2 regions of the Cytobacillus sp. ABV4_503 genome follow, and region 2 is predicted to be linked to the other one. Evidence: riboswitches for the same ligand, from Rfam matches in the RefSeq annotation. Region 2 holds a riboswitch; the other holds the start of a gene.
The links. Region 2 has a riboswitch for cyclic di-GMP ahead of ACXAD1_RS22585 (hypothetical protein). Riboswitches for the same ligand answer to the same signal wherever they lie in the genome.
Positions count from the first base shown of each region.

Region 1: linked by a shared signal. The riboswitch ahead of ACXAD1_RS03880 (anti-repressor SinI family protein) and the one ahead of ACXAD1_RS22585 (hypothetical protein) in region 2 are both predicted to bind cyclic di-GMP.

Region 1 is NZ_JBSWTH010000001.1:753,307-765,358, reverse strand. It holds gene ACXAD1_RS03895 (FAD-dependent monooxygenase) at 1-117, opposite strand, end outside; gene mnmH (tRNA 2-selenouridine(34) synthase MnmH) at 399-1,403, shown strand; gene ACXAD1_RS03885 (helix-turn-helix domain-containing protein) at 1,584-1,907, shown strand; gene ACXAD1_RS03880 (anti-repressor SinI family protein) at 2,007-2,156, opposite strand; cyclic di-GMP riboswitch class I at 2,184-2,273, opposite strand; gene ACXAD1_RS03875 (hypothetical protein) at 2,416-2,667, opposite strand; gene ACXAD1_RS03870 (DUF5658 family protein) at 2,719-3,024, opposite strand; gene ACXAD1_RS03865 (LPXTG cell wall anchor domain-containing protein) at 3,111-3,914, opposite strand; gene ACXAD1_RS03860 (TasA family protein) at 3,982-4,599, opposite strand; gene sipW (signal peptidase I SipW) at 4,682-5,272, opposite strand; gene ACXAD1_RS03850 (helix-turn-helix domain-containing protein) at 5,539-5,880, shown strand; gene ACXAD1_RS03845 (class D sortase) at 5,881-6,492, shown strand; gene ACXAD1_RS03840 (hypothetical protein) at 6,685-7,878, shown strand; gene ACXAD1_RS03835 (IS1182 family transposase) at 8,228-9,586, shown strand; gene ACXAD1_RS03830 (pseudouridine-5'-phosphate glycosidase) at 9,728-10,639, opposite strand; gene ACXAD1_RS03825 (carbohydrate kinase) at 10,654-11,751, opposite strand; gene ACXAD1_RS03820 (alanine/glycine:cation symporter family protein) at 11,883-12,052, opposite strand, start outside.
Region 2 is NZ_JBSWTH010000001.1:4,509,644-4,521,695, forward strand. It holds gene ACXAD1_RS22575 (hypothetical protein) at 43-1,047, opposite strand; gene tagU (polyisoprenyl-teichoic acid--peptidoglycan teichoic acid transferase TagU) at 1,299-2,225, shown strand; gene ACXAD1_RS22585 (hypothetical protein) at 2,346-2,576, opposite strand; cyclic di-GMP riboswitch class I at 2,728-2,811, opposite strand; gene ACXAD1_RS22590 (aldehyde dehydrogenase family protein) at 2,981-4,441, opposite strand; gene ACXAD1_RS22595 (SDR family NAD(P)-dependent oxidoreductase) at 4,442-5,182, opposite strand; gene ACXAD1_RS22600 (tartrate dehydrogenase) at 5,185-6,267, opposite strand; gene ACXAD1_RS22605 (TRAP transporter large permease) at 6,334-7,602, opposite strand; gene ACXAD1_RS22610 (TRAP transporter small permease) at 7,602-8,081, opposite strand; gene ACXAD1_RS22615 (TRAP transporter substrate-binding protein) at 8,156-9,190, opposite strand; gene gltS (sodium/glutamate symporter) at 9,370-10,578, opposite strand; gene hutG (formimidoylglutamase) at 10,594-11,553, opposite strand; gene ACXAD1_RS22630 (LysR family transcriptional regulator) at 11,683-12,052, shown strand, end outside.

The sequences.
Region 1 (12,052 bases), 3.8 Mb from region 2:
TGGGGCATCAAGCTTTTCTATAACGAGGACATCAATATTGGCTTGAGCCAGCTTCAATCCCAGCGTCAAACCGCCAATCCCTCCGCCCACAATTGCAACCTCTGTATTCAAGGACATGTTTCCACCACCTTTGTCTTTTATTTAACCTCCTTTTTAAAAAGCAAAACCAATGGATATGCTGATATTACAATGTCTGGAAAAAATTTAAAGCACAATCCTTTGAAAAAAGGAGTATGATTGTGGGAGAACACCTATAATTTCAAAATCCTGTATAATAGAGAGAGTAAAATCAATTACCGTTCCTTTACGGGCGATATATAGCATTATTTTTGGAGGCATAAAAATGAGAGAAATAGCAGTCGAACAATATATCCAAATGGACAACGCAGTTCCGGTCGATGTCAGGTCTCCAATTGAATTTGAGGAGTGCGAGCATTCCCGGTGCTGTCAATGTGCCGCTTTTCACTAATGAAGAACGTGTAGAAATCGGAACACTATATAAGAAAGAAGGATCTGATGCGGCTAAGTGGAGAGCGATGGAAATCGTTTCACCTAAAATTCCGTCCATGATGCAGAAAATCAGAGAACTTAAAAATGATGGCTTACAGCCTGTCATTTACTGCTGGCGCGGCGGAATGCGCAGCAAGGCCGTTACTACATTTATCACATATGCGGGCGTTTCAGTCCCCCGTTTAATTGGGGGCTATCGAGCGTACCGTCAATATATACTTGAAAACACAGCAGACTTGATTCCTGAAAAAGCAGTTGTTCTGCACGGAATGACCGGCGTAGGGAAAACGGATGTGCTGAAGGTGTTAAGCGAAAAAGGATATCCTGTTATTGACCTTGAAGAAATGGCAGGACATCGCGGATCGATCTTCGGATCCTTTGGCATGGGAAACGGCAGCACACAGAAAACGTTTGATGCTCTATTGTATCAAGCCCTTTCTAAGGTTAAAGGTTCCCCTTATGTTATTATGGAAGCCGAAAGCAAACGAATAGGCAAGGTTGTTCAGCCGGACGAGCTGCTCCATACCAAAAAAACCGGAATTCACATTGATATGTTCGCCAGCATGGAATCCCGTGTCCAGCGCATCATTCGTGACTATGTTGAGCCTTATCATAAAGAAGAATGGTTCAAACCGAAAGTGGATGAAAGCCTTGTGTTTGTTAAAAAACGTCTGAAAGATACTGAAATCCGCGAGCAGCTGGATGAATCAGCTGAAACAGGAAACTACGAGCTATTTATCAAGCTTTTATTAGAACACTATTACGATCCACGCTATGCCTTTAAGCAGCATGACTATGAAGGCCAATTCCACCACGTGAATGCAGATGATGTGGAAGCAGCTGCACAGCAAATTATTGACATTATTGAAAAGCAAAATGCTCCCGTCCTCTGACGCGGAGCATTACTTTTTGCGAGCGACAAAAGATATATTTTTATAAAACTTAGATAACTAACTATTTAAATCGGTTGACACTGTGGTATGATGATAATAATATTGAACAAATCGTTCTTAATATGGAACTAAATATATGATATAATCCTATTACATACAAAATAAGGTGTGTGGTATACCATGATCGGTGATCGTGTAAAAAAACTTCGCCAGGAAAAGAAAATGTCCTTATCCGAGCTTGCGGACCAGGCTGGTGTGGCAAAATCATATTTAAGCTCACTTGAGCGCAATCTGCAAACCAACCCATCGATTCAATTCCTTGAAAAAATTGCTGGTGTTCTGAATGTCCCCGTGGATCATTTAATTCATGAGCAAATCAACAAGGAAGATCTTGATTCAGAATGGATGAAAATTGTGAAGGAAGCGATGGAGTCTGGTGTTTCGAAGGAGCAATTTCGGGAGTTTTTGGATTTTAATAAGTGGAGAAGCGGACAAAAATCATAGATGCAATGAGCCTGAATGTACAGGCTTATTTTTTTGCCAAAATAAAAAGCATTTCCATATAGAGATGCCTCTAACAGAAATACTTAGCCATACCGGATATTATGCTTCGATCAGAACCTCTTTGGCTCTGTTATTATGTAAAAACTCTCTAATTTCTTCCTTTTGCAGGCCTAAGTTCTTTGCTTCCATAATTAACTGCAGCCACTCCAAATCAATTCCTTCAACCTTTACATTTTGCTCCGTCAACATTCTTCCCCCCAGGATACGTATCGTATTCCAGGCAACCCAGCCATCGTAGTATTTACTCAATACCTTAGACCCGTGACTTTGCGTCCTCATTTTTCAATGAGTTTGCCTTTTTCTGCGCCTATCGGCTCAAAGAAATTTTTACCATAAATGTATTCTACTATGGCCATATTGCTAATGGTGTCTTATTTTGTAAATATAATTAATTAATTTAATATTAAATTAATTTGTTTTTCGACAAAAATTCTGAGGTTTCCCATTATCAGTTATTTGTCCTCTGTCTCGAGTAGTAAGAATGACCGATTCTTTTTCTATAATTCTTATTAATTTGCTGAAGGGAATATGTGTGTGAAAGTTTCTTTTTCTTATAGACAATATGGACTACTTCCCGTGTCATTGCATCCAGAAATATTTCATTCGTTAAGTCACTTCCGCAAATCGGGCACAGCCACTCTCCGGTTTCACTGCTGCTGAAAGATGAGTTATGGCATTTAGTGCAGTTTTTTTGGTACATGGGACACCGCCTGAACTGATTTATATTGATAATATATTTCCTTATTAGATTTTAATGAATGCTGTTAACAATTAATGAGAAAATCCAAACAAAGTGCAGCAAGCATACGATTGAATACATAACTAAAGCTCCTGCTGCAAACAGCTTCACTCTAGATTCTGCAAAGATAAATATTGATAAAATGATAAGTAAACAAGAAAGAATTATTTTAAGAGAAAGAAATAAAAAAGGATGCAGGTCATAAAGATTGCGCATTAGCGGATTGCTTTCTTCTATCACATTAAAGTGAAGTCCAAGTGCAGTAAGAAATCCGTCCAGTAAATTTAAGAAGGCAAGATAATAAAACAGCTTTTTCATGTGATCACCACTTTGTTTGCTAAGGTGAGTATTCATTTGTATAAATAAAAATTAAGGCCAAGAAGTTATCATTCTCCTGGCCATGTCTAACGTTCACTTCTTATCCTTCTATAAAAAACAAGGAGCAATACACTTCCAGCACCCAATAATAATCCACCGATTAACATAAGGTTATAAGTATTGGTAGCAGTGTTTGGAAGTAGCCTTTCAGTCATTTCTGGATTAATAACAATATCGTTTTTAGGATTGCTAGGATTCTCGCCTCCACCAGAATTTCCATCTGAAGGATCTTCTTCACCTGGGGGATCAGTTGGATCAACTGGATCAACTGGATCAGTTGGATCAGTTGGATCAACTGGATCAGTTGGATCAGTTGGATCAGTTGGATCAGTTGGATCAGTTGGATCAGTTGGATCAGTTAATGCCTCAGCAAGAAATAATATTTCTACCTCAGCAGAAGAATCCTGAAAGGCATTTCCCAGCTCGTAAGGCATTGAAACTTGAAAGAATAACTGTTCAGAGGTGCCCTTTGCCAGCTTCCTTGGGGTAAAACCCTCAAAGTTTTTTAACTTTCCCTCAAATAGAATGGTTGAATCCTTCTTAACCAAAAGATTAAGTTCTTCAAAAAGCCCTTTTACGGATTTATTCTTTCCGATTTGAGCTGTGTATCTGAAATCCTGTTTTCCCTGGTTTAGGATGGTTATATCTCGTGGCATCCAGTCACCTGGCTTGAGGTTGCCTACTTCAAAAAAATATCCACTTATATTTGTGTTAATATCTATTTCTCTTTCATCTGCTTGTGCAGGTTTATCTTCTAAAATAATTAAAAATAGTAAAAATGCTAAGATAGAGACTTTAAACGGTCTTGCCAATAAACTGTTTGACTTCATGGCATTACCTCACAAATATATTTGACAAGAGGTGGGGAAATCCCCCACCCCTTGTTTTACAAAAGTATTATTTTGCTTCGCCAGCGCCTTGTTTTCCTTCAAATGTCCATTCAAGAGATAAGGAATCCCCTTGAAATTCATTCTGGTTTAAGCCGTTATCAACAAACTCAAACTGAACATGAAGCTTATCAGTATCACCAGACTCTAATCCACCAATTTCCTCCAACCAAGGAATAAAAATATTATTCTCAACGGCATCCGGAGACATATTTTTCAGATCATATAAAGTTGTTCGATAAATAATTTGATCTGGAGAAGCAGGTCCTAATAAAGCTTTATCTTCGTTAAATAAGAAGTTAACTCTTATGTGTTTTCCAAAGTCGTCAACATTAGAACTTTCTCCGGCCTTATTTATAACAGTATATTTTGTTGTTAACAGTACCTTTGAAATATCCAATGAACCATCGTTATGAAGGTTAAATGGTTTGTACATTGTATCACCAGGTTTAATATCAGTAACATTAATAATCTCTGTAGGTGATGCACTTAGTTTTAGTGTTCCAGCAGTAAAACTACCACTAGTGTCTGCAGTATCATTAAAGAATGCAAAAGTCCCTCCGCCAACTAGAGAAATACCTAATGCTGCTGATGCAATACCCATACCTAATTTCTTTTTTAAACTCATTTCCCTTTTCCTCCTCTACCCCATTCGGGTATGTATGATTTTTTATATTGACCCTTGTTTTTAACAAGGAGTGCAACCAAAGCTAAGCAGTTTTTTCATTTGTATCTGTTTTCTTATTCTTGGAATCAAGTTCTCTTAATCCCTGCATGATGCTAAATGCTGAGTATGCTAGCAAAAGAACTCCCGGACCAATCAGAAGAATAGCTCCGCCTTCTTTCGATTGTGCAAAATCTATGAAATATCCCACATATGGAATCGTGAAACCGGAGTAAACGGCTCTTACATTTTCAGAAAGTACAGGGTCCATGTCTGCTGCGTTATTGTTATCCCCTTTTGTTTCATACATGACATGTTCGCCGCTTGTTGTGACACCAATAATACGGTGGGTGATCAGCTTCTGTTCATCAGCCTGGAAAGTGATGATGTCTCCCTTTTTCAGGTCTTTACTTTGAGATGAATCAACCGGCTTGACTGCAATGACTGATCCAGTCATGAAAGTTGGCTCCATTGAACCTGATAGCACGGCTTTAAGCTGGTAACCGAATGCCTGAGGTTCTCCGCCAGATGCCTTAGATGAAACTACAAGCACCGCCATAATAATTAAATTGATAAACAGGATTGCTGTAATCAAATTGCTAATAATCTTTCTTGCTGTTTTCCAGCTAAATTTCAATTTACTGTCACCTTCCTTTAAAGAAAGAATGCTGTTCTTTCTTTATGTTCGTTTTGTTCTTTTTATCGAACCACTAAGTAGAGTATAGTCCATCCGTATTATTTTGAAAAATTCCAAATTCAGCCGTTTTTTCGTTTTAAAGAACGTTTTTCGTTCTTTTTCTAAGAATATCTCAAGAATTCTCATTCTTTTGTATTTTTTATTGAACATTTTGTTCGTTATAATGAAAACATCTTCACATTTTATGATAAGGGAGTATTTTGCCTATGATAGGTGGCCGGATTAAAAGCTTAAGAATCAAGAAGGGATACTCAATTAATGAACTTTCTGAAAAATCCGAGGTATCCAAATCGTATTTAAGCTACATTGAGAGAGGCATACAGGAGAACCCTTCATTACAGGTTTTATCAAGAATCGCCAGAACACTGGATGCTAATCTTGAGGATCTGCTGGAAGGGAACAAAGATGAAATTACCGATTTGTCTAATCTGGATGAGGAATGGGTTTCCCTTGTCAAAGAAGCAATTCGACAGGGAATCACCAAAGAGGATTTCTCCTTTTATCTGGAGTTTATTAAATTTAAGAAGATGAATGGGGGTAAAGTTTAGTTGAAGGTCAATGGCCGTTTGCTGATTGTAGCTGCCTCCTTCCTTATCTTAATCGGGGGCGGATTGGTTCTGTTCTCGCTGCAGGAAATGTATGCTCAGGAGAAGAAAACCAAGGATTCTTTAGCCCAGGCACAAGAAAGAATTCAAAACGAAGTGAACAAAGAAAGCAAAAGTGTTCTTCAAACAGAACAGCCTATAAATGTTTCCTTTGAGCAGGGTGAAGCCATTGGCATTTTAAAGATTCCCCGCTTGAGTGCTGAACTTCCCATTATAGAAGGAACAGATGAGGATGAACTGGAAAAAGGGGTTGGGCATTACTCCACAACTGTACTTCCAGGGCAGCCTGATCAGATTTTATTATCAGGACATCGAGATACAGTTTTCCGCCGGCTTGGTGAACTTGGAATAGGAGATATTTTTCAAATTAACATGCCCTATGGAGAATATATATATGAGATAACAGAAACAGAGATTGTTGATGCAGATGATACTACTGTTATTAATTCCACTGCTCCAAATGAAATTCTCACTGTCTCCACTTGCTATCCTTTCTCGTATGTAGGTAATGCACCATATCGCTACATTTTATCTGCTAAAAGATTATTAAATTAGATTGCAATTGTATGAAAAGAGAATATTCACAACAAAACGTTCTTAATAAAGAATATTTGTGCGAAAATTTGAGTAAAATTTAGATAATGGGAGAAAAGATAATATTTACCCACCAAAAACTGAAATAATTCAGTTTCCCAAATCTAATTTCATAGTAGTATAATGTATTCTATATTAAGAACGAATAGGAATATGTATAATGAACAATTAAAGGAGGTTACTTTTATGGAACCGAGAGGGGTGAGAATAAAAAGAATGAGAAGGAAGAGAAGAAAACAAATTGCAAAAGCCGCTGCTTCCAGTTTTGCACTTTCATCCTCCATTGTTGTTGGAGCACATTTCATATCGCCTACATATGCTCAATTCAACAGCACTGATGAAGCAAACTCGACTATTGAGGCATGCTTTATTTTTCCCAGAACAATAGAACAAGATTATGTAATCAAGTCAGAAGATGTCTTCAAAAAATTGGATGAGGAAATAAAACAGGCATTGTCTATAAAAAGCAGTATTAATAAAATAGATGTTGATGCCAAACTAAAGAACGTAAAGCCTTATTCCAACGGCCATACCAATCCATCCGAACCAGCATCTGATAGCAGTGCCTCAATAAAAGGGCTAACAGCTACCCGTTCTTCGTTAGAATCACATATTAACAGTCTGCAAAATAACCTATCCACAGCTAAACAGGACTTGAATGCAATTAGCACCTTAAGCAGTCAATTATCTACTTCCATCCAACAGCTAGAGAATTACAATACTGCTCTCGAAGCAGCAGTAACAAAGTCACTAACTGATATTGAAGAATTAACAACCCTTTTAGATAAAATAAACGGATTCAAAGATCAAGCTATCACAGAATGTACTTATGAAGAAACATACTTTGAAGAGCAAATTTCCAAAATGGAGAATTTTTCAACGAATGCTGACACTCTTATAACCCAAGCTAAAGAGGAACAAACCATTGCCCTGCAAAAGACCAAAAGCTATAAAGACAAACTAGATCAGTTAAAGATTATGGAAAGCAATATTCAGGACGAGATTTCCAAGTTTGAAAGCAGCATTGAACATCTGAATAACCGTATATCAAATATTAATTCCCAAATTCAAACACTTGAACAACAGCAAAAAGAAGAACAAAAGAAAAAGGCTGAAAAGGAAGCTGCTGAAAAGAAAAAGAATGAAAACAAGCCTCCTGAAGAAAAGCCAGCAACAACTCCTGCAAATGAAAAGCCAAGTGAGGAACAAACCGAATCAGTTGAAGAACCGGAACCAGAACCACCACAAGAGGAAGAAAACAACACATCTGACAGTGCTGTTGAAACAACACAACAAAATGAAACTTCTTCCGAAAATGCAGAAATCAACTCTGAAGAAGCTGAATGAAAAGTTCCCGAGGGCTAAGTGTGATCACACCTGGCTTTCTTTTTTTATTCCCAAAAAATCACATGGAAAGTGCCTTTTTTACTGCATATAGACAATCACCCTTCCCCCATACAAGAACATGTACATATCATCTAATATATGGGTTTCCGGAAGGGACAGGTCCTGATGATCAATTTCTTAAGATTACTATTATATTTAGCCATCATCATCACAGCTATCATTCTATCAATATAAAAAGCCAGACTCTTAAGTCTGGCTTCAGACTGTCGACAAACTCGATGAAAATCGTGCTTGTCTGCAGTCTTTTTTGTTTTAAAATAGAAGTAAAACAATGCTTGAGGTGATTAAAATGCTTTCTAAACATAATCCAATTCAACGGGATCAAATTGAAATGATTGCACTAGACGAACTAGTACCAGCGGACCATTTGGTTCGCAAAATTGAGGCTGCGATTGATTTCTCCTTCGTCTATGACTTGGTAAAAGATATGTATTCAGAAGTATGGCGCCCAAGTATTGACCCTGTAATATTGATTAAACTCACCTTCATTCAATATACCTTCGGTATACGCTCCATGCGTCAAACAATTGAAGAATTGAAAACGAATATGGCTTATCGGTGGTTTTTAGGCTATGGCTTCCACGATAAAGTTCCACACTTCTCAACTTTCGGTAAAAACTATGAGCGCCGATTTAAAAACACCGATCTCTTTGAACAGATATTCTATCGAATCTTAAAAGCTGCAGCTGAAAAGAATTTAATTAGTGCAGAACATGTTTTTGTAGATTCTACGCATGTAAAAGCGAGTGCGAATAAGCGCAAATTTGAAAAGAAAGTTGTTCGAAAAGAAACCCGTGCCTATCAAGAACGCCTTCAAGAAGAGATTAATCAAGATCGTGAGAATCATGGAAAAAAGCCTTTTCCACCAGATAAGTTTGATAAGGAAGAATTCAAAGAAATTAAGGAAAGTACAACGGACCCAGAGAGTGGCTACTATGTAAAAGATGAGCGTACAAAACAGTTCGCCTATTCTTTCCACGCAGCCGCAGATCGCAACGGCTTCATACTAGGCACAATTGTAACCCCGGGTAACACGCATGATAGTCATATTTTTGAGCCATTGGTAGAACAAGTCATTGAGAAAGTTAGTAAACCAGCAGTTGTTGCGGCAGACGCAGCTTATAAAACACCTGCCATTACAAGCTACTTATTGAAAAACGATATTACACCTGCTTTACCTTACACACGACCACGCACAAAAGAGGGGTACTTCCGGAAACATGAGTATGTTTATGATGAGCATTTTGACTGTTACATTTGCCCAGCTGGTGAGATTTTAAAATATACTACGACTACAAGGGAAGGGTATCGTCAATATAAATCAGATCCGCAAATTTGTGCTGGATGCCCATTCTTGTCTCAATGCACACAGAGTCAAGCGCACCAAAAACTAATTCAACGTCATGTGTGGGAGGAACATGTGGAAGAGGCAGACCACCTTCGTCACCATCAAGACGTCAAACCGATCTATGAGAAGCGCAAAGAAACAATTGAACGTGTATTCGCAGATGCAAAAGAAAAGCATGGCATGCGTTGGACAACCCTAAGGGGACTTAAAAAATTGTCGATGCAGGCGATGCTTACTTTCGCTGCCATGAATTTGAAAAAAATGGCCAATTGGACTTGGCAAGGTCCAGAAATGGCCTAGAAGATGACCTCGGAGAGGTCTATAATCATCTGAAAATGCTTTAAATCCAATAAAAAGTCAAAAAAAGGGTCCGGAATGAGACTATTCCGAACCCCTTTTGTCTACAAACTGAAGCCAGACTCTTAAGCCTGGCTTTTCCCCTTACTTATTCAAACTAACAGCAATCTTAGAACCCACTTCGGCATTATGCTTCACCAATGCAATGTTCGCCGTCAAGCTTCTTCCTTCTGTTAATTCCTTCACTTTTCCAAGAAGGAATGGTGTTACTTTTTTGCCGGCGATGTTGTTTTCTTTTGCTTCTTTAAGAGCAGTTTCAATAACATTTGTAATAAATGCTTCTTCCAGTGCATCTTTTTCAGGGATTGGGTTGGCAATAACTACGCCGCCTTTTAGGCCCAGTTCCCACTTTGTGCGGATCATTTCGGCTGCTTCTTCTGCATTGTCGACCCGGTAGTTCACACTGAACGGACTTGTGCGAGTGTAGAATGCAGGCAATACATCTGTTTCAAAGCCAACAACCGGAACGCCGTGGGTTTCTAGGTATTCAAGTGTCAAACCGATATCCAGGATGGATTTCGCACCTGCACAGATAACGGCCACATTAGTTTGCGCAAGCTCCTGAAGGTCAGCCGAGATGTCCATTGTGGTTTCAGCTTCGCGGTGAACTCCGCCTATTCCGCCTGTAACAAAGACTTCAATGCCGGCAAGCTCTGCACAGATCATGGTGGCCGCTACAGTTGTTGCACCATTTTTCTTCTTCGCCACTAAGTATGGAAGGTCACGGCGGCTTGCCTTTTCCACGTCCTTGCTTTGGGCCAGGAACTCCAGCTCCTCATCAGACAGACCGATTTTAATTTTCCCGTTTAAAATGGCAATGGTTGCTGGAACCGCACCGTTTTTGCGGATAATTTCTTCTACCTCTTTTGCTGTCTGAACGTTTTGGGGATACGGCATTCCATGTGAAATAATTGTGGATTCAAGGGCAACAACCGGTTTATTTGCTTTCTTTGCCTCTAACACTTCTTCTGAGTACTCAAGCCATTTTTCTAACATGATGTCACTTCTCCTTAGTCGAAATATTGTTTGAATGTTTCCTGCAAGCGTGTGTTGTTTAAATTCGGATTAACGGTTTCTAGGGACTGCAGAGCCAGCATGGAGCAGGACATCCCGATTTTGCACGCATCCTCTGTGCCCAAGCCCTTTAAATGGGCAAATATAATTCCCGATACAAGGGAGTCGCCTGCCCCAGTGACATCAGCAATTTTTACTTTTGGAGGAAGCTGCACACCTGCTTCCCCTGTGCTTGTAAAGTAGATCAGCCCTTTATCTCCCCGGCTGATGACGACTTTTCCAACGCCTTTTTTCATAATTTCCTGTGCTGCCTTGAAGAAGTCTCCTTCATTGCTGATCTCCATCCCTGTAAGTGCTTCTGCCTCATTCTTGTTGGCAATCAGCCAGGTAACACCCTTCAAATCTTCCGGCAGATTTTTTATTTTTGGTGCAGAAACAGGAGTGATGCAAAGCGGAATGTTCTCTTCGTAACACCTTGTAATAATCTGTTCTAAAACCTTGGGCGGGAAGTTTGTATCCAGAATCACCATTTCAGAAGATGCCAGGTAACCCCACTTTTTCTCAACAAATTCTCTGCTAACGCTTTCATAAATGGACATATCAGCTAGTGCTACAGCCATTTCTCCTTCATTATCAAGCACAGCTGTATAGGTACCGGTAGTGGTTCCTGCCAGCGACTGTGAAGGAGTGACATCCGCAAAAGCTTTCGTATATTCAAGAAGCCATTCGCCTTCCGGATCATCTCCCACTACTGTCATCAAACCCACATCACAGCCCAGCCTGCCAAGGTTTTCAGCAATGTTGCGGGCCACTCCGCCGCAGGATTGGGAGCTCTCTGCAGGGTTCGAAGTTCCGTATTGGAGCTGGCCAGTTGTCTGGATTTTTCTGTCCACATTGGCCCCTCCCACGCAAAGCACTTCTTTCTTTTGAGGCAGGACATAAGCTCTGCCAAGAATTTTACCCTGCTTGGTCAGTGAAGAGATATAGCCGGCTACCGCAGACCTGGAGAGTCCCGTTTTTTCAGCCAGCTCGTTTTGGGCAATAAATGGATCTTCTTTAATCAGCTGCAAAATCAATATTTCTTTATCATTCATAATTGACCAGCCCTGCCTTATTAAACTTTTGTCTATATTATAAACTTATGTCTATTTGTAATACAAGTGTTATTTTTCAAAAAATTTGCCAAGTTAATAAAAAAGCCTCCCGCCTTACGGGAGACCACTTTTTACGCAGCATTATCGTCTTTTTTAATATCCTTTAAATAATACTTTTCCGAAGTGAAAAACTCGTTTTTCAGCTGTTTAACCTCTTTGCTTAGAAGCAGAACAGCCACGATGTTTGGTATCAAAATCATGGCAAGAGCCAGGTCAAGGAACTGCCAGATCGTTTTCGCTG
Region 2 (12,052 bases):
ATTTACCCGCTAAAAAACTCTCCATATCGGAGAGCTGCTTTGCTAAATCTCAGTTATATCCAGTGTGTAAAAGTCCGGCCTCACCCAGGGATTTTCATCCGTTTTATAAAGGAGGACCGTGTATTCAAAGCCTTCAAACTCAAAGGTTACCATTCTTGTTTCCTCGTATTTAAGCGGTTCCTCAAGGAGGTAGAGTTCTTCCTGAAGATAGTCGGCCATGTCAAAAATCACAATCATTGTTTCCTGAAAACCGTCATCTGTGTTCAATCCTTCAATCATCGGGCCTTCAAAATAGTCTTCACTTATTAAGCTCAATTCAGAAGAAAGATTTACAATATCCGATTGCAGTGCCCTCATCGCATGCTCAGGGGTGATTTTTTCCAGCATGCTGTTGGCTTTATCCAGATAATTGATCATCAAGTAGATATCCACTTCATCCTTCGACATTTCCAGCTTTGCTTTGTCCACGAGATCTTTGACTGTTACAAAATAGGCGACCTTGCTTTTCAGCTGTTCAGCCGGAAGCTTGTATTTGGCCAAGATCGCTTCACGGGTGGTCTTGCCATATACTCTGTACAGGAGAATTGCCTGTTTGCGGATTTCATAGGATAGCTCATGGTACAGGTCATCCATGCGGATCATATAGATTTCTTCTTTAATCAGATACCTAAGCTCATTGGACAGCTTTTCGATTTTTTTGCCGCCATTCAGTGCGTCAATATAGGCAACGGCACGGTTGATGTGGAGCTTCACATTTTGGTCAAGACGGTACTGAAGCGCAGCTTTTCTTGAATCCTTTAATGAATTAATAGCTGTTTGCGCTGTACTGTGGGCAGTTTTTGTACTGTTGAACAATTTCATATCAGGCATTGCGAGTGTTTTATTGTATTCAACAGAAATTTGCCATTTTAGCGCTCCAGCCAATTTTTCTGCCTGGACCACCAGCTTTTCCGCCTGGCTGTATGTATAGGCGGCTTCTGTTTTTTGGAAAGGAAAAGCTGTAAAAAGTAAGATTACTATCATTATGGAGGCAAATATGCGTTTCACCCGTACACTCTCCTAGTGCAAATTATTTAATGCTCATGAATCAGAACCCCCGCTCAATAACCCTCCTCCTTTTAACTGAACTGATAATAAATTCCATTCGATTATATTCCCGGATCCCCTTAAATTCTATAGGTAAATAAAGACAAATCCATGCCCGAAAAACTCTTCCGGCAGCGGGACATTCAGAATAGTTCTTTTTCATTATAAGTATGATATTATCGAGCTAGGAATTTTTAATTGGGGTGAAATCATTGGCTGGAAAAAAGGGACGGAAGAAGTGGACGCTTGCTGCAGTACTGATTTTTATCTTATTGCTATTGGGTGCAGGGGCGTACGCATTTTATGTATATAACTCTCTGACTTCTGCAGTTGATACGATGCAGGAGCCGATTCAGCGGGAGAAATCCGGGAAGCGTGAAGAAACGATCACCTTAAAAGAAAGAGAGCCGTTTTCGGTCCTACTGCTTGGAGTGGACGAGCGCCAGGGAGACAAAGGCCGATCCGACACGATGATTGTGCTGACTGTTAATCCCGATCTGAAATCTGTAAAAATGCTAAGCATCCCCAGGGATACCCGAACCGGCATTATCGGACACGGAACAGAAGATAAAATAAATCATGCCTATGCTTTTGGCGATGTCGAGATGGCCATCAATACAGTAGAAGATTTTTTAGATATCCCGATTGATTACTACATTAAAATGAATATGGCTGGCTTTAAGGATATTGTGGATGCTGTCAATGGGATAGATGTAACTAACGAAACAGACTTTAACATGGGGAAGTTCCATTTTAACGAGGGAAGCATTCACCTTAATGGAAGCGAAGCATTATCTTATGTGCGGATGAGAAAGGATGACCCGAATGGTGATTTTGGCCGCCAGCAAAGACAGCGGCAGGTAATCCAGGGTGTTATCAACAAAGGGGCGAGCTTCAGCTCCCTGACTCGTTTTGATGACATCTTCGCAGCGCTGGGCAAAAACGTCAAAACTGATATTACCTTTAATGAAATGATGGATATTCAAAAGAATTATAAAGACACAAGAAATAACATTCAGCAGCTGACCATAGAAGGCGATGGCCAGTATATCGGAGACATCTGGTATCTGATTGTGCCTGATGATGAAAGGCAGCGGGTTCAAGGTGAACTGAAGGGACATTTAGGATTACCGCAATAAATAATCAACAGTGCATTCCTGATAGGAGATGCACTGTTTTTTGATTGAAAACATGCAGGGAGGGATTGTTCTGCAGAAGCTTTCAGGAAGATAAAACTGGAGCGTTAGAAGTAAACCTCATTACACAGCGGCTGCCTTTCCCCGTGTCATCCTGCCACATGCTTCAGAAAGGTTCTTCAGGCATTCCTGCCTTAATCTTTCATGGCAAGAGAAGTCATACAGCAATTCATTTTCAAGCTTGGATGTAATCATTTTCAGCTTTTCACGTTTAGACTTCTTTAAGCGATTATTTGCCAGATACGCTTTAATCTCCTTTTCAAAGTATTCCACCGTTCCAAATATTACACTCAATAAATTCTCCTCCTATTATTAGATTTTTCAGTCATTATTCCGTTTCCCTATCTAAACATTAACAAACCTCTAAACAGAAAGAGGCCTGCCAAAGGGCAGACCTGATGCTTGGTTACAATGAGTTTGAGATCTATTTATAGCTCCCAATTACACCTGCAACCCGACTATCATAGTCCATGACCTTAGACTCGTGGCTTTGCGTCCTTACTTTTCAATAAGTTTGCCGATTATCCAGTTTTGTTACTTTAATAATAAGACTTTTATTCTAGTTAATTCAATATTTTTTATTAAATTCCACTAACAATAGTTCTTAAGACTCATTACCTGCCGAAAGTTAACTCCTCTACAATCATGCTGAAAAAAAAGGATACAGACGAGATTCGTCCGTACCCTTAAAAAACAGATTAATATTTCAGCGCAACATTCTTCACTTGCGTATAATTACGCAGAGCCTCCAATCCTTTTTCCCTGCCAAATCCGCTATGCTTGTACCCGCCAAATGGCTGAGTGATGCCCCCGCCAGCTCCGTAGTGATTAATAAAGACCTGGCCGCATTCCAGCAAGCTGGCAACACGGTGGGCGCGTCCGGCATTTTCTGTCCAGACGCCTGCCACAAGGCCATATGGCGTGCCGTTGGCGATTTCGATGGCTTCTTCTTCGGTTTCAAATGTGGTGACCGTGAGAACCGGCCCGAAGATTTCCTCCTGGGCGAGGCAGTGGTCTGCCGGAACATTATCGAAAATAGTTGGCTGCAGGTAATATCCTGATTCGCAGCCATCGACCTGCTGGCGTTTTCCTCCTGTTGCCACTCGAATTCCATCGTCCTCAGCCAGCTGCAGGAATCCTTGAATCCGTTCATACTGCTTTTGATTTAAGACCGGCCCCAAATCCGGATTGCCGAGCCCCTGCCCAATAGTCAGCTTTTCCATCGCAGCTGCCAGCTTTTGCACAAATTTATCCTTGATTGATTTTTCGATGACCAGACGTGAGCCGGCGGAACAGGTCTGGCCTGCATTTTGAACAATGGATTTCAGCACCCATTCCAGTGCTTTTTCTTCATCACAGTCAGCGAAAACCACATTCGGTGATTTGCCCCCAAGTTCCAGCGTAACTGGTATGATATTTTGGGCGGCAGTCTCCATGACTCTCTTACCGGTTTCAACAGAACCCGTGAACGTCACATGGTTCACACCAGGGTGGGCGGATAAGGCGGCACCAGCTTCATGGCCATAGCCTGTTACGACATTAATAATCCCTTTCGGCACACTAAGACTCTCCATTAATTCAACGAGTTTCAAAGTGGATAGCGGCGTATCCTCAGCCGGCTTCAACACCGCCGCATTGCCGGTTGCAATCGAAACCGCAATGCTTCGTGCTGCAATTTGCAGAGGATAATTCCATGGAATTATGTGGCCTGCAACTCCTATCGGTTCGCGCACAGTGTAGTCAATGATGCCCCGCTCTACAGGAATTGTTTCGCCCATGATTTTATCTGCCACACCTGCGTAAAATTCAAAATAGCGGGCAGCAATTTCAACGTCTGTTTCAGCCTGGGCAAGCGGTTTTCCAACATTCAGCGTTTCCAGCCTGGCTAGTTCGTCTTTATTCCCGCGAATGATATCAGCGACTTTAAACAGCAGCCTTCCCCGGTTATAAGCCTGCAGGGATTTCCACTCTTCCGAACGAAATGCCTTTTTTGCCGCTTCGACAGCCTTGTCCACTTCCTTCTGACCCCCGCGCGGCACCAAAGCCAAAATGGAACCGTCTGCCGGATTTTTCACTTCTATTAACTTATTTTCATCCGGAACATGCCATTCCCCATCAATATAGCAGCCTTGGATCTGTACATCAGTTGCTTCCCTCATTTAAATACCCCTTCCTCCATCGACATTCAGGACAGAACCTGTCACAATCGCAGACTCATTTGAACATAAGTAAACAAGTGAATTCGCGATATCAATTGGCTGGATCAGCCTGCCTAATGGAACACTCTTTTTAAATACGGTATCCTTCGTTGCTTCAATGTCTGCATCCTTTGCCGTAAACTGGCCAAGCATCCCTGTGTCAGCCGGACCTGGATTGACAACGTTGACGCGAATGCCATATTCAGCAAGCTCAATTGCGAGTGCCTGGGAAAAAGAAACCGCTGCCCCTTTAGACGCGATATAGGCATTCAAGCCCGGCCGTGGACGCACCATGGAGATTGATGCGATATTAACAATGACACCCTCTCCCTGTTTTTTCATATATGGGACTGCTTCACGGCATGTGAGGAACAGAGATGTTGCGTTGACTCCCATGATTTTTTCCCAATCGGCCAAAGTCACTTCTTCAATTGGCGCTGCCGGCTGGGCAATGCCTGCAATATTGACGAGACCGCTGATTTTTCCGAAGGATTCATTTGCTTCTGAAAATATTCTTTCCACATCTTCTTCCTTTGTTAAATCACCTGCAACTGGCAGAAGACGGTCCGTCTTTTCAATGCCGTCCACATTTAAATCGACAGCTGCCACATAGGCGCCTTCTTCCAAAAAACGTTTCACCGTTTCTTTACCCATGCCGCCTTTTGCACCGGTAACAACAAATACTTCATCTTGTAATCTCATTTTTATAAGCCTTCTTTCACTAGTAGTTTCTGCTGTAAAGCCTCGCTAATGGCAGATCCCATTTCACTTGTTGTAGAAGTTCCGCCTAAATCAGGTGTCCGCACAGCGCCTTCAAGCAGAACTTGTTCAATGGCTTCGATGATAGCCTCAGCCAGATCCGCTCTTCCAAGATGCTCCAGCATCAATGCTGCCGACCAGATTTGCGCAATAGGGTTAGCAATTCCCTGTCCGGCAATATCAGGTGCCGATCCATGAACCGGCTCAAACATCGATGGGAAGTCTCCTTCCGGATTCAGGTTGGCTGATGGAGACAGACCAAGTCCGCCAACTACTGCAGATCCGAGGTCGCTTAAAATATCACCGAACAAGTTGGAAGCCACCACAACTTCAAAGTCCGCTGGCCTTGCAACAAAGTAAGCAGCCAGCGCATCAATATAATAACTATCCAGACTAATAGAAGGATACTCTTCTGCTGCCGTACGAACTGCCTCATCCCATAGCTTCATGGAATGGATGATCGCATTCGACTTTGTAGCACTTGTAACGGATTTTTTTCCGTGCTTTTTTGCGTATTCAAACGCGAACTTCGCTGCTTTCGCTGTCCCGGTACGCGTAATAATCGTGTTCTGAACCGCCACTTCCTCTTCAAGCCCCGGATATAGCCGGCCGCCGCTATTGGAGTATTCTCCCTCCGCATTTTCACGGACGATGACAAAATCAATGTCTTCTCCCACAAAGCGGGAAGGCACTCCCTTCAGCATTTTGACCGGCCTCAAATTTATGTACTGTCTGAATTGCTTCCGGATTGGCATGATCAGTTCCCAGACGGTTACATCGTCCGGAACCCTTTTATCTCCAATCGCTCCGAAAAGAATTGCATCATATCTTTTCAGCGTTTCCAATGAGTTTTCCGGCATCATTTTTCCATGCTGCAGATAGTACTCGCTGCCCCAGTCAAAGGTTTCAAACTCCAGATCAAAGTTAGGATCCAAATTTTTCAATATTCCTAATACCTTAACGGCTTCATTTACGACCTCAGGTCCGATTCCGTCACCAGGCAGTACTGCTATACGATGTATTGCCATTAACTAAGCACCTCTTCCATTTCACAATCTATATTTATTCCAAATGTTACTGCCTCTATTTCGCCATTATTTATCTAGTAAAAATAAGCTGATGGAAGGCATAAAGCTTAAAATTAAGACATCAATAATCAGCACAATAATGAATGGCATAATCGCTCGGACAATATGCTCCAGTCTGATTTTAGCTATATTGGATGCAACAAACAGGTTAATCCCGACTGGCGGCGTAATCATGCCAATCGCCAGGTTGACAACCATGATGACCCCGAAATGCACCAGGTCCATTCCAGCCGCTGATGCAATCGGCACAAGAATTGGCGCCATGATAACTATTGCGGCGGATGTCTCCAGGAATGTTCCGACAATCAGGAGAATGACATTAATAATGATTAAAATCATGATAGAATTCGTTGTAATCCCGAGCATCCCTTCCGAGATTTGTGCAGGAATTTGCTCCCTGGTTAACAGGAATCCGAAGATTGACGCACAGGAAATGATGAATAATATAACCGAGGAAGTGACGGCTGAGGAAATGAAAATTTCCGGCAGGTCCTTCCACTTGATTTCCCGATAGATTAAGAGACCGACGATTAAGCCATACACTACGGCAACAACAGATCCTTCTGTTGGTGTAAAAATACCGCCGTATATGCCGCCAAGTATGATCACCGGCATTAAAATAGCTAAAATTGCGCTCTTGAAAGCAGAAGCCACTTCTTTCAAAGAGCTCTTTTCTTCCTTGCCGTAGCCTCTTTTACGAGAGATAAAATATGCTAAGAGAATAAGAGAAATCCCAACGAAGATCCCTGGCATAATACCTGCAATAAACAGGTCGCCTATTGAAGCCCCTGCGATAACTCCGAATAAAATCAGTGGAACACTAGGCGGAATCATAACTCCAATGGTACCGCCGGCAGCCTGAATAGCGGTTGAAAAGCTCTTATCGTAGCCGCGCTTCACCATTGCCGGAATCAAAATGCTTCCGACTGCAGCTGTAGTGGCCGCTGCAGATCCGGAAATAGCTGCGAAAAACATACACGTTACAATCGATACCATTGCCAAACCGCCATGCAGGCTGCCAACCAGTGTACTGGAAAAATTAATTAAGCGCTTTGAAATCCCGCCAGATTCCATCAGCTTCCCAGCCAGTATGAAAAACGGAACAGCCATGAGTGTAAAGGAATCCGTTGAAGTAAACATCTTTTGCACGATAACCATTAATGGAACATTGTCCTGAATCATTAACACAAGCATGGAAGCGAGCCCTAGAGCTACCGCAACCGGAACATTAATCAGGAAAAGCACCAGCAGCAATCCGAATAATAGCCATGCCATCAGCTGCTCGCCTCCTTTCCCCATTCTGAAACGGTTATGTAAAGCAGATTAATGACAAATAAAACACTTGAAATCGGTATGACCGTATAAACAATCCCCATTGGCAGCTGCAGGGCCGGAGAGGTCTGCATCATGCTTCGCTCGATAAAAACGAATGAGTTGACGATTATCTGATAAAAGAAGAACACAACTAAAACTGTCGATAAAAGCAGCATCACTTTTCTCACCGCTTGATTGGCTTTTTCAAAAAGCAGCTCGATGCTTGGATGCGCATTGACACTAACGGCATATCCCGCACCCAAAAAGGTGATCCACACTAGCAGATAGCGTGACAATTCCTCTGTCCATGCAAGCGGCTGATCAAGCACAAACCGGAAAAGCACCTGCAGGAAAACCACAATAACCATAATGAAAAATAGAAGGATCAGTACCCATTTAATGAAAGCATTCAATGAATCTACTAATTTTTTAACCACCATAGATTCCCCTTATGTGTAAAAAACCTGGTCTGTGCCGGCATCTCTTATCCGGCACTCGCCAAGTTCTCCTTTTATTATTTTGTGTTTAAAATGGCGTCAAGCTTTTCCTTGCCAAATTGGGATTCATATTTTTCATATACAGGCTGGATGGCTTCGCGGAAAGGAGTGACGTCCACTTCCTCAACGATTTCCATTCCCTGCTCTTTCAAAACCTTTAAGGATTCTTCATCAGACTTTGTGATCAGATCACGGATTTGGTCACCGGCCTTTTTCGATTCCTCCCGCAGGATATCTTGATATTCCGCTGGAAGCGTATCCCATACAGATTTACTGAACATAATTACAGCCGGTGAATACAGGTGGCCGGTTAATGTCATGTATTTCTGGTTTGCTTCATAAAGCTTGTACGTATCAGCTACGACGATTGGGTTTTCCTGAGCGTCAACCACCCCTTGCTGAAGAGCTGTTAATGCTTCAGTCCACGCCATTGGAGTCGGCTTTGCACCCAATGCATTAAACGCGTCAAGGTGGATAGGATTCTCCTGCGTACGGATCTTTAAGCCTTTTAAATCTTCAGGCTTATTGATTGGCTTCTTGGCATTTGTAATATGGCGGAAACCATTTTCACCCCACGCCAGGCCAACAATCCCTACATCTTCCATCCCTTTTAAAAGCTCCTGCCCGATTTCCCCATCCAGAATCTTGTAAGCGTGTTCACGTGATTCAAATAAAAAAGGCATGTCCACGATACCAATTTCCGGATAGAAGTTTGCAATTGGTGCTGTGGATGAAACAGACATATCAGCCGTCCCAAGGGTAAGGGCCTCAGTCAGTTCTCTCTCTGCTCCAAGCTGTGACAGAGGGAACACTTCAATCTTTACCTTGCCTTCCGTGCGCTTCTCGACATTCTTAGCAAGCTCCATTAATCCAATATGATACGGATGATCCTCTGTTAAAGAGTGGCCCGCTTTCAAACTAAATGTTTTTCCATCATCTTTTTCTGCTGATTCGCCATCAGCTCCGGCCGAACTGGAACCACCGCCTCCGCAAGCTGACAAAATCAGACTCAGTACCAGCATTGGCACTATCCACAAAAATCTCTTTCTCATCTCTCTAAATCCCCCTTTATTTTAAAAAATTATTAGAATATACAGGCAATTATAACACCTTTTACGCTTTTATGCGGTAAAATATATGTGAATTTTTCCAAAATTTTATCTTTTATATCCTTTCAATTTATGTCGAAAAAATAAACTAGGAGCTGAATTTGCTTCAGCCCCTAGTTTTATTATTTTAATAAATTAATGCTTGTAATAATGATTGGCATGGCGAATACATCGATAAGGAACGCCCCAACAATTGGCACAATTAGAAAGGCTTTTGGGGATGGACCAAAGCGTTCAGTAATGGCACCCATATTGGCCATTGCATTCGGAGTGGCTCCAAGGCCATGACCAGTGAAGCCTCCCACCATAACAGCAGCATCATAATCTTTCCCCAGTAACTTAAACAGAACAAATACTCCTGCAGCCACAATGAATACAACTTGGATTAAAACAATAATTAACATTGGAAGTGCTAAACCCGCCACTTCCCAAAGCTTAATGCTCATTAAAGCCATGGAAAGGAAAATGCCAAGCGTTACATCACCAATTAAGCTAATACCTTTCATATCCACAATGCTTTTATTAAAACTATCCAGAATATTCCTGACGATAACGGCTACAAACATTGCCCCAACATAGCTGGGAAGTACAAAGCCAGTAACGCTGGAGAATAACTCACCCAAATAGGAACCGGCAGCCATACAAAAAGTTATGATTAAGATCTGCACCATAAATTGTTGGGAATTGAAGTCAAAGGCAGATCTCCTCGTTGCGTCTTCATTAGCCGCTGCAGCCTCTACTGATGCATCAGCTTCTGATGGATTCAATTTGTACTTCGTAATAAGAAATTTAACTGTAGGTCCTCCGACCAAGCCCCCAGCAATTAACCCAAATGTAGCTGCTGCAAGGCCCACTGAAAGAGCAGAGTTTACTCCTAATTCCTCAATGGTTCCGCCAAATGCAGTGGCAGCTCCATGCCCCCCTTCCATGGACACAGCACCAACCATTACTCCTAATAAAGGGTCAAGTCCCAACACACTGGCCAGAGAAATTCCAATAACACTCTGGCATAAAGCCAATACCCCGCACGCAAGCCAATATATAACCAGCAGTTTCCCGCCGAGCTTTACCAACTGAAAGCTCGCTCCCAGCCCGACCGTCGTGAAGAAGGCCAGCATGAATAAACCCTGCAGTGAAGTATCTAATGTTATTATTACAAGCCCTGTCTGTTTTAATATAGTTACCATAATCGCAAATAACAAACCGCCAACCACTGGTGCAGGAATGCAAAACCGTCTTAATAATGAAACTTTATTAATCAGGAATCCTCCGCCTATGAGTAAAGCAACCGCCAAAAAGATGGTGGTAACATTATTTAATGCCAATTCCATATTATACCCCCTAGATTATTTATGAAAATTCATTAGTCCTTCCTTTATGAAATGTGCTGCTAATGCAATTGTTTTATTTCCATTATCAAAATCAGGATTCACTTCACACACATCAAAGGAAATCGTTTTCTCCTTTGAAACAATATACCTTACTAACTCCCGCACTTTTTTCGGTTCAAGTCCAAATGGGGAAGGCGCACTTACTCCAGGAGCAAAAGAAGAATTAATGACATCTGTACATAAAGTGAGAATAAGATTGTCATATTTTGCAGCAAAATCATCCAGCTGCTTTAAGACACCAGAAGGATCTGGGGCTGACAGCTGCTCCTCTACTATGTAACTCACATTATACTTGCGGGCTGTCTCAAATAATGCTGCCGTATTTCCCAGCTTTTGAATGCCAGCGGCTAAGTATCCGCAATTTTGATCCTGATCCAAAATCTGCTTAAACATCGTTCCGGAGGAAGGCTGCTGCTCGTACTGTCTCATATCAAAATGTGCATCAATATTAATGATTCCAATACGCGCATCAGTTCCTAAGTACTCCCTGACCCCGAGATAGTGGCCATAAAAGGTCTCATGTCCGCCGCCTATAATGAAAGGAGTTACTCCTTTTTTTAATAGAAAGGAGACGGATTTTCCGAGCTCATCCTGAGCGTCTTCCATGTTTTCCCCAACACATTCAATATCTCCTGCATCAAACACTTTTGCATTCATCGGCAGGTGCCAGGGGAGTTTTGCCATAGCCCGCCTAACTTCTTCCGGTGCTTTTGCCGCTCCTCTCCTGCCCTGATTCCTTCTAACTCCTTCATCACACTTAAAGCCAATTAGGCCAAACGATTTGCCAGTTCCCGCTTCCTTAATTTCAGCAGTTAGGTCCAGCAATTTTACCTGCTGATGAACCCGATAACTTAGCGGGTCTGTTTCACTATCAATTCTTCCGCACCAATGATTCCCCGAAGGCTTAATATACATAATTCCTCCTGCTGTTTATTAATTCTGAATTTTTATCCTATAAAAAGTATATTTAAGTTAATATATAATTACCAATATCAAATTTATATATATTAATAGTTTTTAGCTATAAATGAGAGGTGTATACAATTGGATCTTCGGCAGCTTCGTTATTTTACTACCGTGGTACAGGAAAAAAATTTCTCTAAAGCAGCTGGAATACTTCATATTTCCCAGCCTTCTTTAAGCAGCAGCATTATGAAATTAGAAAATGAAATTGGGATTCAGCTTTTGGAAAGGAACACGAGAAGCCTCACTCTTACCGAATCAGGAGAAATCTTCTATACACGTGCCATGGATCTTATCAAAAGGCATGAGTATATGTTAAAGGATCTCGAGGAAATTAGGCAGACAGGAAGCGGCATGATCTCAATCGGATTGATTGAGTCTTCTAAATACTGGATACCAAAAACAATAAAACAATTTAAGAAAAGGTATCCTAATATAGAAATACATTTTA